2 regions of the Paenibacillus sp. FSL R5-0928 genome follow, and region 1 is predicted to be linked to the other one. Evidence: predicted binding sites of a transcription regulator. Region 1 holds the regulator's gene; the other holds the start of a gene.
What was found. The regulator LexA, encoded in region 1, represses DNA repair genes until DNA is damaged. The targets are predictions, from matches to a motif close to CGAACATATGTTCG.
Positions count from the first base shown of each region.

Region 2: recA (recombinase RecA) is a predicted target of LexA. The motif match lies at 1,160-1,173, and genes of this name have one in related genera.

Region 1 covers NZ_CP150225.1:4,003,618-4,007,045, reverse strand. Annotated here, with positions in the region: gene MKZ16_RS17985 (hypothetical protein) at 148-528, opposite strand; gene MKZ16_RS17980 (L,D-transpeptidase) at 681-1,019, opposite strand; gene lexA (transcriptional repressor LexA) at 1,197-1,823, opposite strand; gene MKZ16_RS17970 (LysM peptidoglycan-binding domain-containing protein) at 2,075-2,488, shown strand; gene MKZ16_RS17965 (DUF896 domain-containing protein) at 2,598-2,807, shown strand; gene MKZ16_RS17960 (hypothetical protein) at 2,857-3,378, shown strand; gene MKZ16_RS17955 (HAD family hydrolase) at 3,413-3,428, shown strand, end outside.
Region 2 covers NZ_CP150225.1:4,271,016-4,274,443, reverse strand. Annotated here, with positions in the region: gene MKZ16_RS19085 (competence/damage-inducible protein A) at 1-942, shown strand, start outside; gene recA (recombinase RecA) at 1,243-2,307, shown strand; gene MKZ16_RS19075 (RecX family transcriptional regulator) at 2,418-3,143, shown strand.

The sequences.
Region 1 (3,428 bases):
TAGTATCTTTTAAAAGGGAAATTCGTGGAATTATAGGATCGGCTTCGGAATTAGCCCAAAAAAAGCACCCGGAGAAACCTGCCGATTCTGCAAATGGCGCAAAATTGGGGGTTGCTGCAAGGGTGCTTTTTAAGGTAAGTATGTAACCTATAGAAAATTGAAGGCAGTGATATGATCGGTATAAACAATCAGCTGTTTGTATTCGATCGGAGTCCCATAACTAGCATAAGGTCTTACAGTAACGTCATTGAGGACAACAAAGTTATAGCTGAAATTTTTATCAGGGTGTTCTGCTCCCAAATAAGATATGTATTCGTCTACTATTACATCATCCATCAAAGATTTTAAATCAAATACATCCTCTTTGTTGGAGACGGCTGGAGAGACGATTCCCTGAATGCTGCCAAAAGAGGTGAGCAAATTCACTTTTTTTCCACTAGCTTGTTCATCATTTAAAAGTAAACCGGACAGCTTACCCAGTGCATCGACTTTAAAATCGACGAGGGTTCTAATTTTTGAGTTATTCAAAACTAAACACATCCTTTTCAATTTGCAATCCTGTTAACAATATTCGACATATAATCACCAAACTCCTAGTATGCTAATGAAAAAATACTTACTTATGTAATGACCCCCATTCTGTATATGGTGATTTGGGGGCTGTGACGTCCTCAGCGAATTCAATTCCTTATCGTTACTCGTGTTCCTATAGGGACGATAGCTGCGAGTGTTAACACATCCTCGTTGTACATCCGGATACAGCCGTGGGATACCTTTTTCCCAATGGAGGAAGGATCATTCGTTCCATGAATCCCGTAGTGTGGTTTAGACAGTCCCATCCAAAAGGCACCAAAGGGACCGCCTGGATTGGGTTGTTTGTTAATAATCGTGAATTCTCCCACTGGGGATTGGGTTAACATCTTACCAATGCCGACAGGGAAACCTCTAATCACAATATCATTGTCCAGAAGATATAACATTCTTTGGGTCAGATCTACAATAATTCGGTAATTTGGCATTATGCACAACACTCCTTTCTAATTAGGATATGAGCAGAACGCCTAAACGGTTATTCATAGAAAATGCCCATTTTAGCGAACGAGAACAAATGTTCGTTAGCGGTTGAGAAAGCAAAATACACAGAAAAAAGGCTGTTCCGCATTTGCGGAACAGCCTTTTATGGTAGGAGTGCATACTTAGTGGATATCTCGAAACAATCCGATGACTCTTCCGAGAATAGTTACGCGATTAAGGCGAAGAGGCTCATAAGCTGGATTCTCCGGCTGAAGCCGTATATGATCACGTTCCTTGTAAAAGGTCTTAACGGTTGCTTCATCTTCTTCAGTCATGGCTACAACGATATCTCCATTGTCCGCTGTTTGTTGTTGGCGAACAATTACATAATCACCATTCATAATGCCAGCATCCACCATACTATCACCCATAACTGACAGCATAAATACTTTGTTGTCACCTACATAGTGAGTAGGAAGTGGGAAGTAGTCCTCGATATTCTCTGTAGCAGTGATAGGTACCCCGGCGGTAACTTTACCTACGACAGGAATCCGTGAGATGGTCTGGGCGAATTGGTGAACATTCTCTGAATCCTCTTGGCCTAGTAATTCTATTGCACGTGGCTTCGTTGGATCTCGACGAATAAGTCCCTTCTTCTCAAGCCGGTCCAAATGACCGTGAACTGTGGAGCTGGAAGCAAGGCCAACAGCTTCTCCAATTTCCCGGACGGAAGGTGGATAACCCTTGCTGCGGACTTCGCTTCGTATAAATTCCAGGATCGCCAGCTGGCGACTTGAAATCTTTGACATTGGAATCAACCCCATATAGTAATGTTTGGGAAAATTATAACATAGAACTACCGTTCGCACAAACATAAGTTCTAACTATTATAAATATTAATCTGCTAGAGTTAAAAAATGGTAGACAAATGATAATAAAATGTACCACTTGAGTCTCTCGAAAAAAAGAGAAGAATTGTTCTGAAATAGTATTGAACAAAACACATGTTCGTGTTATTATGAATTCGAAAGTAAGAACAAGTGTTTGGAGGATGATAATTATGCTAAAATACAGTACATATCGCAGCATCTACGATAAGGCCCCAGTGGTTGAATCTTTAGGACATAATGACGTTGCCCGTAATTCCGCTAAGGTGAAAGAGATAACGGAACGTTTGCTAGGAGGGATGATTTCGTTGTTCCGTCAGGACTTCTTTATTAAGTTAATATTGATTATCGTGCTAGTATTTTCTGGCCTAACAGTAGTGGGAAATGTATTTGCAGGATCGACGACTATAATGAAGGAAGAGAAGCGGATTGTGGTTGAACGTGGAGATACACTATGGAGTATTGCCCTTAAGAATAAACCGGCTGATATGAAGACAGTTGTTTATATAGAAGGAATTAAACGTTCAAGTGGGATTAAGAGTAGTCAAATTAACGCTGGAGACATACTTACTTTACCTATTTATTAATTTTCTGAGAACATAATAGAATGACCAGTAGAGCTTGCAGGGAGTAGACCTTGACAAGCTCTTTTTCTCATGGCAGAGTTAGAATTAATTTATAGGGGGAGGGAAAGTATTGAATATTGATGAGTTGGTCGCGCGAATTAACGAATTGGCACGCAAACAGAAGAGCGTAGGCCTTAATCAAGAGGAAGTGGCGGAACGCGCCAAGCTTCGTGAAATTTACCTGGGGAATATCCGCAATAACTTCCGAGCACAATTAAATACTATTGAAGTAGTAGATAACGATGAGCATGAACAAGGTAACAAGGGGCTTAAACATTAGCTCGCTGTTCCTTTTCATAGATATTTCAGGATGACTAGGGGGAACGCACATGGCCCGTTCTTGGGAAAGAATGGTTCAACGCAACACACAGCAAATCAACAAGCAAAGAAAGAAACAAGGCAAGGATACGATTTATGCCTCTAAATCTCCTACCCAGAATGCCGAAGTCTTTAAAGGTCGCAACATTGCATTTCCGGTAGTGTTAGTGATACTTGGCACTATGTTTTGGGTAGTTGGTTCTATTGATCAGGCCAAAGGAAATGGCATGCTGGCTAATTGGTTGGGAGTAGTACTGTACTATTTGCTGGCAGCGCTATTGTTCTTCCGTCGTCCGTACTTGAAGGTGGAAAAAGCAAGACTGTCTACTATTAAATTCAATCGCGAACGCGGGCTTCCAGCTGCAGATATTGAGAAAATCACACTTTCGCGTGGAGCTGTAGTCATTAAGCACAAAGGGAAACGTACGAAATGGATTTTCACAAGACTTATGAATCGCTATGATACTAATGCGATGAGTACACGATTAGAAGCATTTGCTAAAGCTCACAACATTGAAGTAGTTCACGAATAGAACTAGACCAGTTAAAGGGAGAGGGAGACCTGTAATGCCAATTTCTGCTG
Region 2 (3,428 bases), 270 kb from region 1:
AAACAGGCACTTATAATTGAAGGAACTACACCGTTGCCGAATGAAATCGGTCTTGCGGTTGGGATTGCTTTTGAGCATGAGAAGAAATATTATATTGTGCTTCCAGGTCCACCTCGTGAGATGAAACCGATGTTCGTAGATAAAGCAGTACCGTGGCTACAGCAGCACGCCTTGACGAACGAAACACCGCTTTATTCAAAAATGCTCAAATTTGCCGGCATCGGAGAATCACTGCTGGAGGACAAGCTCATTGAGCTGATTCGCAGTCAGACTGATCCAACGATTGCTCCGTATGCCAAAGAGGGAGAGGTAACTGTTCGTATTTCGACAAAGGCCCCTTCTGAGCATGAAGCTACAAAAAAGCTGGAGATACTGGAACAACAAATCAAGGAGATTTTGCCGGAACATTTGTATGCGAACATTGATGTGCCGCTAGAGCAATTGATAGTGGATTGGATGGCGGATGCCGGCCTGACCTTAAGTGCGGCAGAGAGCTGCACCGGAGGTTTGCTGATGGAGAGTATAACAAATATTCCAGGCAGTGCTTCGATGTTTGCCGGCGGAATCGTCTGCTATTCAAATGACTTAAAGAAAAAGCTGCTGAATGTGCCAAGTGCTTATTTGGAGGGACCCAATGCCCCTGGAGCCGTAAGCCGAGAAGTTGCCGAGGTGTTGGCTGACCAAGTGAGAATGATTGCAGACAGCGATTTCGGCTTATCTGTTACAGGTGTAGCTGGACCGGGTTATTCTGAACGAAAGCCTGTTGGACTTGTATTTATCGGCTTGGCTGAACGGGGACGTAAGACAGAGGTTTATGAGCTTAATCTTAAAGGTACGCGGGAAAATATCCGCTTACGAACAGTTAAGGCTTTGCTGTATCGTCTCTGGCGGAGACTTGAGGAACGCAAGGTGGAGACACCTCTTGAGGGTTCAGACTTGTAATGGGAGATTAGCCCAGTTATAATAAACACATACGGAAGAACCGTGGCACTGAGATTTCTTTGCTGCGGTTTTTTGTATATTTGCAGAGATTTTGATCACGATGCTTTCTCATGATCATAAGTCGTTGATGTCCGGTGAAGTGGAGAATTTAATTAACTTCTATCTCCGGAGGGAGGCTTACAATAAAAGGGATAAATAACGCCCAAGACAAAAAAAACGAATGTATGTTCGAAAAAAAGCTTGGCAAGACCTTAAAAACACGTTATTATATTACTATAAACAGTGAAGGAAGTGGTCTGATTGTCAGATCGTCGTGCAGCGCTTGATATGGCGCTTCGTCAAATAGAAAAACAATTTGGTAAAGGTTCGGTAATGAAACTGGGAGAATCCACGCATATGCAAGTGGAAGTTGTACCTAGCGGATCTTTGGCACTTGATATTGCATTAGGTATAGGCGGACTTCCAAAGGGACGTATTATTGAAGTATACGGACCGGAATCTTCAGGTAAAACAACAGTTGCTCTTCATGCTATTGCAGAAGTGCAAAGACAAGGCGGACAAGCTGCTTTTATCGATGCCGAGCATGCGCTTGATCCGAAATATGCACGTAACTTGGGCGTAAATATCGATGAATTGCTGCTTTCTCAGCCAGATACGGGTGAACAAGCGCTGGAAATCGCCGAAGCACTTGTTCGTAGTGGAGCCGTTGACATTATTGTCGTTGACTCCGTTGCTGCTTTGGTACCTAAGGCTGAAATTGAAGGCGATATGGGTGATTCCCACGTCGGACTGCAAGCTCGCTTGATGTCTCAAGCACTTCGTAAGCTTTCTGGTGCCATTAGCAAATCGAATACGATTGCTATCTTTATCAACCAGCTTCGTGAGAAGATCGGTGTTATGTTCGGTAACCCTGAGACAACTCCGGGTGGTCGTGCATTGAAATTCTACTCCTCTGTACGTTTAGATGTACGTCGCGTAGAGAGCATCAAGATGGGGAACGATGTGGTTGGTAACCGTACTAAGATCAAGATTGTGAAGAATAAAGTAGCCCCTCCATTTAAACAGGCTGATGTTGATATCATGTATGGTGAAGGGATTTCCAAAGAGGGAAGTCTTGTAGATATCGGTACTGAAATGGATATCGTGAATAAGAGTGGTGCATGGTATTCCTACGAAGGCGAGCGTCTCGGCCAAGGTCGTGAGAATGCTAAGCAGTTTTTGAAGGAACATCAGGATATTGCCCTTATTATTGAGAATAAGATCCGTGAAGCAAGTAATTTATCCACTATTGTTGCTGCGCCGAATAATGATGAGATTGTTGCAGAGCAAGAGGAAGAAGAAAAATTGCTCCTCGAAATCGAATAGTATATTAAACAATAGGACGCCCTGTGATTGATTGTTGCAGGGTGTCTTTTCTTAACAAGTATTGAAAGTAAGACGATAACTGATCTATTGCTATGAGGTGACAAACAACTATGGTAATACAACTGGATTTTGAAGCAGAAGAACAAGATGAGCAGGTGTTATCTGATTTTCCTGAAGGAGAACTCTTAGAGATCACTAAAGTAGAACGTCAAAAGAAATCTGACCACCGTTATATCATACATTTCGGAGCATATAACATGACTGTGCACGAGGACGTCATGATTAAATATCGAATGATTACTGGTAATTCTTTTATGAAGGCTGATTTGGAAGAAATTGTTGTAGCTGATGAGCGTCAACGAGCTTATGTGGAAGGCCTCCGTTATCTTGAACGTAAACCACGCACCGCTATGGAAATGACTCGCCGTTTACGCCAGAAGGAAATAGGAGAGACTATTATTGCGGAAGTGGTGCAGCGGCTGCAGCAGGAAAGATTTCTTGATGACCCTTTATATGCTAAGCAATGGGCGGAGCAACGAATAGCGAACCAGCGGAAAGGGAAGATGTGGATTCGACAAGAGCTACGTGAGAAGGGGATTGACAAAACCCTTATATCGGAAGCTTTGGAGAATATTACTCCTGAACAAGAGCTGGAGAGTGCACTCGAAACAGGGCGCAAGAAATGGAATCTCATCCGTGGAGACGCTTCAGATAAGCGAAGAAAGACTGGAGCCTTCCTTATGCGCCGTGGATTCTCGGGCGATATGGTTCGCCAAGTGATCAATACTTTACTTGCGGAAGACAATTATGAAGGTGAAGATGAGGAGTTTTACTAGAATCACTGATTCTCTTGACATTAATGCGTATATCGACTCTCTTGACAATGTCTTTTTATAAATAATAAAATATAACATGAATCGGCATAAAATTAGAATCCTTTTTCCTTCCCAAAAAGGAGACTGTTTTAAACGGTTCACGTACAACTCATATGAAATGTAATCGCCGGATAAGGCGGGCAGTGTGCATGTGCAGCATGTGCAGTATGGCAATCGGTTGTTTACCGGTTTTTTGTATGGTGATGAACGGATAGTTAAACAACTGCACAATTCCCAGGGATATAC